4 regions of the Salimicrobium jeotgali genome follow, and region 2 is predicted to be linked to each of the others. Evidence: riboswitches for the same ligand, from Rfam matches in the RefSeq annotation. Region 2 holds a riboswitch; each other region holds the start of a gene.
The links. Region 2 has a riboswitch for thiamine pyrophosphate ahead of AAV35_RS01135 (YkoF family thiamine/hydroxymethylpyrimidine-binding protein). Riboswitches for the same ligand answer to the same signal wherever they lie in the genome.
Positions count from the first base shown of each region.

Region 1 (2,196 bases), 710 kb from region 2:
CTGTACTGAATTCAACGGATGCATGTGCCAGTGCTTTTGTTAACGATGGGGCATTGACCTGGCCGTCTCCGGGCATGTAGAGTCCCCCTGTAACGGAGAGGTGGGAAAGACGGGGTTCTCTCTCCTGTAACCGGCTTCGTGAAAGCCATTCCGAACAATCTCCCGAACGTTGCTGACGTTCATTCTCCCGTTTTAACTGTTTCGCTTCTTCTTCGGTACGGGCGACTCTGACTATGCCATTCTGAATCAGTTCAATGTCTATGCCGCTGACAGATTCCAGTTCTTCTGCTAAAGAAGGGAACATTTCTCTGCTTTCACGAGCGAGCCGGGAGAGCGGGCTGTCAGGACCCACTTCGTTCTGCGCCCCCAGCATTCCGGCTGCAGCTCTGGAGGCTTTTTGTCCGATTTCCTCCTTTTCTATTATGAGCACGCGATAGTTTCTTTTAGAGAGTTGAAAAGCGATCGAGCTACCGATAACACCTCCGCCTGCAATAATAACGTCATACATTTCCTGCGCCTCCTTTGCGTATCGCTTCTCTGTAGGCCACAGCTTTTTCAACGGGATCATCAGCTAGCAGCACACCGGACAGAACGGCAACTCCACTGGCACCGGCTTCCATCACGACGTTGGTATTTTCCGGAGTAATTCCACCAATTGCTAAAACAGGCACTCTTACATGCTGCACGACTTTTTTCAGTTCTCTTATACCTTTAGGGGACAATCCGGGTTTCGAACTGCTGGTGAAAACGTGACCGAAGATTAAATAATCAGCGCCATCGTGCCAGGCTCTGACGGCTTCCTGTACGGAGTGTACGGAGCAGCCGATCGTCAAATCCGGATAAAGGCGACGAACTTTCACCTGATTCATGCTTGCATGAGTGAGTTGTACCCCTTTAGCCTTTACCTTGTCGGCGATGGTCGCCCGGTGGTTAAGAATAAGTTTATGCATGGGCATTCCCACGGAATAAAGCTGCTGGGTAAAACATATCATCTGTCTATCGCTCCATTCTTTTTCCCGGAGATGTACAGAATCCACATAGGGGAGCACCTGACCTATTATTCTCATCAGCTCTTCACCAGGCTGCTGACCAGTGGAGATGACATGAAGTTTTCCTATACTGTCCTGACCTGGTTGCTCAAGTTTCACTGAGACCCCCCCTTTATCGTTTTTTGAAATTAAAAAAGTCACTTTCCTGGTAAAAGAAAAGTGACTTTGAACGTATGATTAAACAAAAAATAGCAAAAATATCGTCCGCACACTTCCCTTCGCCGGTATCAACCGTATCAGGTTCCGAGGGTCTCAAAGTCGATTACTCTGATCTCAGCCTTTTGAAAAGGCACCCCTAGTGATTTATATTAAATTGTAAGTAAATTCTAACATTTGTACAAGTATTGTCAACAGTGTGTTTTTTAACATTCATTTTTATAGTTACTCCTGTTTTTCATAGCTTTCACATACCGAAGCTGTAAAAGCGTCATGTACAAGTTCGGGCAGCAAGTGTAACTGCTTCTACAACAGGGAATAGTAAGGGTGGATATCAAAACATGCCTGGCACCAGAAGGAGGAAGATATGATGACTGATAAACATTCGGAAAATGAAGAAACCCTTAAGCAGATCAAAGAACTCATCAAAGATGAAAAAGTGGCGATGCTGACGACCGTATCTCCGGAGGGCAGACTGAGTTCCCGTCCGATGCACACCCAGGAAGTATTGCTGGACGAGGAAGAATTCTGGTTTATCACGGAGAAAGATACAGATAAATACAGGGATATCGGTAATAACCCTTCGGTGAACCTGGCCTACGCCGGCAGTTCCTACGTGTCTATCAGTGGAACGGCTGAATTCGTGCAGGACGTGGAGAAGAAGAAAGAGTACTGGAATAAAATTGTCGAAAAAGTACTGAATGCTTCGGCCGAAGACCCGAACGTTGTGCTTGTAAAAGTGACTCCTGACGTTGCTGAATACTGGGAAGCAGGTGTGAACGTCAAAACCGTTAAAGAATTCGTGAAAAAGATGGCCAGCAGCAATTCCATGGACGACAAGAATAAACTGAAAGACACCGTCCATTTCGACGAAAATTCGAACTAGATACGATCATTTTTCTGAAAACAGAGAATCCCCGCCCGGAGCGTTGACTCGGGACGGGGATTTTGTTCGTATCGGAGGATGTTTCTGTTTAGTGACGACGAAGGT
Region 1 is NZ_CP011361.2:2,204,700-2,206,895, reverse strand. It holds gene thiO (glycine oxidase ThiO) at 1-508, opposite strand, end outside; gene AAV35_RS11030 (thiamine phosphate synthase) at 501-1,148, opposite strand; TPP riboswitch at 1,246-1,356, opposite strand; gene AAV35_RS11025 (pyridoxamine 5'-phosphate oxidase family protein) at 1,576-2,091, shown strand.
Region 1: another riboswitch for thiamine pyrophosphate. It lies ahead of AAV35_RS11030 (thiamine phosphate synthase); the one in region 2 lies ahead of AAV35_RS01135 (YkoF family thiamine/hydroxymethylpyrimidine-binding protein).

Region 2 (2,196 bases):
TTCCCGAGCATTACTTCGACAGTAGCCGCAATGGTTTCGGAAAGAAAAGCGGCTCCGGGTTTCCGGATAATATAAGCAGCGATAATAGAAACGATGAACCAGATGCCGAAGATAAAGTCATAACCGATTGGTCCGAAGAAACCCGTCAGTACTTTCCCCACAGGGAGAAAAGCGAGGTAAACGACTGCGAATACGACGGAAAGTACCGACATGACAACGATTTCCTTCAGTTTCCAATTTTTCATTTATTTCCTCTTTCCTGGGATGGGCTGTTTGCAGACATCGCTACAGTCATTACGGTGTGGGAAGAACCGCTTTTCTCTGTGTCGCTGAACACTTCTTCAAGACCTTTGAACATCGTATTCGTATCCCCTGACAGCTTAGTGGCATAGTGAGCTTCGGAGACCTCAATCCCACTTTCTTTCATACGTTCAATCCCCTTGTATATAACGTCCATATAATTTCCGCCACCCATCGGGTAAAGGGAGAATTTTGCGCCGGTGTACTGATCCAGATCCCACAGCCCGTTTTCCGGCTTTTCTTTATGCCCGGTATATTGGTCACCCTCGGAATCTCCCGGGCACCCGACAGAAAACGTTGCATTCAGGGCTGTGTGTACCCCTGTTTCGGCTACACGCAGGAACACTGCCCGCGTCACGTCAAATACGTGCTCGATATCCCCGCGTACCGTCGTCGTCACTTCATCCGTATTCATCCATACTTTTGAAGTATCGATTTTTTCCAGAGCTCCCTTGATCTTTTCCTTGAAGTCATCACTCATCGGGTGAACCGAAAAAGAGCATCCTGCAATTTTCACATTTTCCTGCTGCTGACTCATACATAATTCCTCCTTTTAATAAAACAAAAAAGACTGCATCCGATTCGCGGGACGCAGTCTGTATCATTAAAAGAGTTTGCCGTTTTTATTCAGACTGCACTTCCCCACGCTGGTACTAACCAGATCGGGTCCAAAGGGTCAGAATTCAATTCTTCTCAGCCGTGAGCCGGCTCCCCCAGTGCATGAAACGATATGCAGTTTTTTGTTGTTTGAATTTATCATAAAGCATGCAGAAAATTTTGTAAACCGTCGTTTTCCGCTCGATATTTACGTTTACACCATTTTCAGAGCTTCCATTACGGGAGATTCGCCCTTCGTAACCTGAAACTCCTTGTTAACAAGATGAGGGCTGTTCAACGTCTCCACTATAACTTTCGCGACATCTTCCCGCGGGACTTCGTCGCGCGGAATTTCTCCGCCTGCGTTCACTTTCCCTGTACCTTCGTCATTGGTAAGGCGGCCCGGGTGGATGATGGTATACTCCAGACCGGAAGAGCGGAGCCATTCGTCCGCGTAAAACTTACAGGCCGCATACGGACGGAAGTCTTCGCTTCCCCAGCTGCCGCGTCTCGTATCGAAAGAGCTGATAAGAGCAAAACGGCTTACGCCTTTCTGTTTCGCTGCTTCCATCATTTTCACGGCTCCGTCCAGATCTATCATGATGGTTTTATCCTTCCCGGTATGAGGTCCGGACCCGGCAGCAAACACGACGGCATCCACGTCATCCATCAATGCGGCAAGCACATCGATTTCATCTTCCAGATCCGCAACAGCCACTCCTGCACCCAGGTTTTCAAAAAAGGATGCCTGTGTTTTATCGCGGATCATCGCTTTAGCTTCGAACTGTTCACTTTCCTGAAGCAGACGGACGAGATGTTTTCCTATCTGACCGTTCGCTCCGGCAACAAGAACTTTTTTCATATAATCCCGCCTTTCTAGTTACTTACAACAGGTGACTCCCTTACATAGTCGTTTGTTTCCGCTAAATCTGCGAGAAATTGGGCTACGCTCGCACGCGACACGCTCATTCCTACTTCATGTTTTCCTAAATAACCGATTTTAAGCGGCTTCTCCGCTTTGTCCGTAAGGATGCCGGCACGTACCAGTGTCCAGTCCAGATCCGTACTCCGGATAGCTGTGGCCATACGTTCAATTTCACGCTGGTTGTTGGCAAAGCCGAGGCGCAGTGCGGAAGCGATCGCATTTCGGCGGTAGTCTTTCTCGTCATTCGGGTCCTTGACGATGCCCGTCGTAATACCGACAAACCGTTTTGTTCCCGTTTCTCCCATCGTTTCTACGATGTTGATGACTCCTTCACTGAGCCTCTGCCTTTTAACGCGCCCGGAAGGACCGAGAAG
Region 2 is NZ_CP011361.2:219,497-221,692, reverse strand. It holds gene AAV35_RS01140 (ECF transporter S component) at 1-245, opposite strand, end outside; gene AAV35_RS01135 (YkoF family thiamine/hydroxymethylpyrimidine-binding protein) at 242-838, opposite strand; TPP riboswitch at 923-1,025, opposite strand; gene AAV35_RS01130 (SDR family oxidoreductase) at 1,112-1,759, opposite strand; gene AAV35_RS01125 (NAD(P)-dependent oxidoreductase) at 1,774-2,196, opposite strand, start outside.

Region 3 (2,196 bases), 1.2 Mb from region 2:
GTCCCCCTGGACTTCGACCCGTACGAATAACCCCTCCGTTTTTTTAATGGAAAGCCTGGATTCCTTCATAGCTTCAACATCTTCGGACCGGGTCAGTGTGACATCGAAGACCTTACGTTGCATGGATTGCAGTTCGTGTATATCCTTGACCGTAACAATCTCTCCGTTCCGGATGATAGCTGCACGATCGCACGTTCGTTCGATCTCCGAAAAGCTGTGGGAGGACATCAGAAAGGTTTTTCCCTTTTCCTTCTCTTCCAGCACGAGCTCGACGAAAAGCTTTTGCATAAGGGGGTCCAGTCCGGAGGTGGGTTCATCCAGAATATATACATCGGGGTCGTGCATAAATGTCGCAACGATTCCGACCTTCTGTTTCATGCCTTTGGACATCTTCCGGATAGGAGTATCGGGATCAAACTGGAGACGCTGAATCAGGCTGGTCCGTTTGCTCTTGTCCGTGATCCCCTGCATTCCTGCCATCATATCGAGAAAGTCGCTCCCTGTCATTCCTTCGAGAAAAGCGATCTCCCCCGGTAAATAACCGATTCTTCCCCGTGCTTTCGCCTGATTCTTCCACGTATCATAACCGTCAATTACAGCACTCCCCTTTTGAGGTTTCATATACCCGAGGAGATGACGGATAGTCGTGGATTTACCAGATCCGTTAGGTCCGAGAAACCCGAACACTTCCCCTTCCTTCACTTCAAAAGAGACGTTGAAAATCCCTTTGCCATTCGTAAACCGCCGGGTAAGATTGTCGATGCGAATCATTGCTTACACCCCTTACTGTAGCAAAAAGACTGCTTTTTCTAAATTCTATTACTCTCTCCGGGATTGTCAATGCCTCCTTGTGGAAATTACTGATATTTTCAAAAAAACGGTTCAGATGGTGCAAAAGATTCTGGCTTTTGTTATACTGAAGTCGTCCAAGTGAATAAGTAATCAACTACTAGGGGTGTCCGTGGAACGGACTGAGAGGAAAGAATGACTTTCCGACTCTCTGGACCTGATCTGGATCATACCAGCGTGGGGAAGTAGTCAACATACCATTGACGAACCGGGTCCTGTAATACAGGACCCGGTTTTTTTGCTTCTTCTTCTGCCTGGGATAAAAGGGGGGAGAATTATGAATCGCACAAAACTGCTTACGACCATGGCTGTGCTTACTGCACTCGGAACGCTCGGGGCACAGATGCTGTGGTTTCCGGCCGGAATAGCAAAGGCCTATCCGGTCCAGCATGCCGTCAACGTCGTCGCTGCCGTTACGCTTGGACCGCTGCCGGCGGTGACGATAGCTTTCCTGATAGCTGTGTTGCGGAACCTGTTAGGTCTCGGCACTCTGCTAGCATTTCCGGGGGGTATGATCGGGGCTTTTGTGGCGGGAGTGACATATCACTACACGAAGCGTATCGGGGGAGCGGTAACCGGTGAAATCATCGGGACAGGATTATTCGGATCTCTTGCTTCCGTACCGATCGCCAATCTGTTGATGGGTACAGGCGCCGGGGTTTTCGCTTTTGTACCGTCATTCGCTGTAAGTACCGTGACCGGGGCGCTGATAGGCTGGATGGTCGCAGTCCGGCTGAAACAGGCAGCTATCGTGACAACTTAATTATTTGAACTGCTGGGGGCGCGGATATCGCTGAGATAAGGTTTTGCCTTAGTCCCTTTGAACCTGATGCGGGTCATGCCGCCGAAGGGAAGCACTCTGCACATGGGGGCTTCCTTTATACTAAAACGAGGAGGCTATTTTTATGTCATTTACGAAAGAATTAAGAAGAGAAAATGAAGATGTATTTCAGGCGATTTTCGATCACCCGTTTGTCCAGGGTCTTGGCGAAGGTGAACTGCCGAAAGAAGCGGTGGCTCACTACGTAAAAGCGGACTATGAATACTTGAATACCTTCCTTACCCTTTATGGCACGGCCATTTCCCAATCCGACAGTCGGGAGGATATAACATTTTTTCATAATCAGATCGCCTTTGTGCTGGGGGATGAGATACATCCACACCGCAATTTAAGCGATTACGCAGGCACCCCGTACGAAAATCTTCAGGGTTATCCGATGCCACCGACGGCGGATCATTATCGTGCTCACATGAAGAGTGTGGCCACAGAAGGTCTGCTCGGAAAAACAATTGCGGCTATGCTTCCCTGTCCGTGGACTTACGATGAAATCGGAAAAGAATTGAAAC
Region 3 is NZ_CP011361.2:1,707,527-1,709,722, reverse strand. It holds gene AAV35_RS08575 (ABC transporter ATP-binding protein) at 1-771, opposite strand, end outside; TPP riboswitch at 942-1,050, shown strand; gene thiW (energy coupling factor transporter S component ThiW) at 1,127-1,612, shown strand; TPP riboswitch at 1,617-1,719, shown strand; gene tenA (thiaminase II) at 1,755-2,196, shown strand, end outside.
Region 3: another riboswitch for thiamine pyrophosphate. It lies ahead of thiW (energy coupling factor transporter S component ThiW); the one in region 2 lies ahead of AAV35_RS01135 (YkoF family thiamine/hydroxymethylpyrimidine-binding protein).

Region 4 (2,196 bases), 1.3 Mb from region 2:
ATTCTTACGGTTTTACTAATCGTATCTGATATGGTGGCAAACAGTATTTCCGTCAAGAAATACGGGGGAAGCAAATGGGGAGAAGCCGGAGCAGTCGCAGGTGTCATCGCCGGTTCGTTCGTCATACCTCCTTTCGGAATACTGATCGTTCCTTTTGTTCTGGTTTTCGTTATCGAACTGGGCATCGAAAAAAATACCCGTTTCGCCTTCCGCGCAGCTGTCGGAACGCTTATCGGTTTTCTCAGTGGAACTGCAGCCAAGTTTATAATTCAGATGCTTATGATCGGGTGGTTCATCTTTTCATATTTCAACTGACACAAATCATTTAATACATAAAAAATTCCGGTCCCGAACGTATCAGGACCGGAAATCTTATAATCGCAATAACAATTTATGCCGCCTGGACATTAACAGACTGATTACGACGGCACTCGCTATAAAGGAAGGGAGCATATACCCGCCGTTATAAAGCAGAGAATAAATCCATACCGGCTGACCTTCAGCCAGGTAGCCGAAAAATATCATCCCTGCCGCGAAATGAGTAAGGAAGCGCAAGGCACTCCCGATGAATGTTCCGACAATCACATACACAAGAACAAATTTTACGTTGTTGTTCTTCGCGCTTGCTTTCAGTTGGGAAGACACCACTCCTGCGACCCCGATAATGGCGAAAGCTACAACGTAGTCGAGAAAAGCCTGGACGGGGTGTACGATAAATGCGCCCGTAAAAAACTGAAAGAAACCGAACAATAAACCTGTGATCATACCACCCGAGACGCCCCAACGGAAGGCCATCAGAATAACCGGTATCATAGCGAATGAGATGGATCCTCCCTGAAACCAAAGCTTAATGGATAAAAAAGGAAGAACATCAAGCAATAGAGCAATTGCTGCAAATATTGCACCTTCCACAAGAAAAAGTACGCGCTGTTGTTGCATTGTATATCCCCTTTCTGAATACACAAAAGAAGCAATGCCTCAAAGGGAAGCTTTCTGATGAAGGCTCCCACCTCTTAAGCATTGCTCATCAAAAAAGCCACCATTCCTGCGCCAGTGCTAACTGACAGGTTCGAAGGGTCTGAACTTGCGTCCACTCTCAGCCGTTAGGCTCCCCTTGAAGGCTCTATTCTCCGTGTTTTGTTACTTTCTATCATAACGTACTGATAAGAAAAGTACAAATTCAATTTTCCTTGGCATTGAAATACTTTTCAAAAAACTCCAGAGTTCTTTCGATGATCAATTCCTGGTCATTATCAAGAGTTGCCACGTGGTAACTGTCTTCCAGAGGAACCAGTTCTTTTCCTTCCGAAAAAACCATGTCGAATATCGTCTGACTGTTCTCCGGAGGAACTACGTGATCTTCTTCGGAAGTGAAAACTAAAAGAGGAGCCGACACTTCGCTTAACTGCTCGTGTACTTTAGCCATAATGTTGGTCAGATGGTTAAGGGAACGGACGGGTGTTTTGTCATAGGCGAGTTCAGTAGCTCCTTCTTTTTTGATATCAGAACCTATTGCATCAATGAAACGGGATTCAGAATCCGCCAAGCTGCTCATGTCAGGTACATCGATAGCCGGATTGATAACCGCGACTCCATCCACCTCTCTCGTAGAAGCCAGATAAAGACTTAATGTTCCCCCAAGAGACAAGCCGGTGACGAATACACAGTCACATCGGTTCTTTACCCATTCAAAAGCCTCTTCTGCCGAGCGAATCCAGTCTTCTGCAGTGGATCCTTCCATATCATAAGGAGTGGTTCCATGCCCCTTAAGTCTCGGACATGCCATCGTATACCCATGTGCTGTATAGGCATCCACAAGAGGCTTCATGCTCTGAACTGTTCCGGTAAAGCCATGTAATACTACGATTCCTATTTCATTCCCTTCGTTAAAAACAGCTTCTGCACCCTCCATTACGTTCTGATTCATCCCTTCCATCCTCCCTGTCTATTATAGAAATACTATTTCTTTACTCCCGAACATTAATGTCCCCGGATATACTGGACATCCGGGGGTAGATCTCGTACATGTTTTAAGTTTGTCATTTAATATTAAACTGTGTCACTGTAGCCTGACCTTCCAAGTAGAATGCCTCCACCGAATTCGTATAAACGGCGACGCCACTTTCGAGAAACCACCATCTGTCACGTTCCAGCTGCTTGGTTATAAATTCAGTAGCTTCCCGTTTGGTCATTTCC
Region 4 is NZ_CP011361.2:1,596,086-1,598,281, forward strand. It holds gene AAV35_RS08015 (DUF456 domain-containing protein) at 1-315, shown strand, start outside; gene thiT (energy-coupled thiamine transporter ThiT) at 373-939, opposite strand; TPP riboswitch at 1,026-1,125, opposite strand; gene AAV35_RS08025 (alpha/beta hydrolase) at 1,181-1,927, opposite strand; gene AAV35_RS08030 (hypothetical protein) at 2,040-2,196, opposite strand, start outside.
Region 4: another riboswitch for thiamine pyrophosphate. It lies ahead of thiT (energy-coupled thiamine transporter ThiT); the one in region 2 lies ahead of AAV35_RS01135 (YkoF family thiamine/hydroxymethylpyrimidine-binding protein).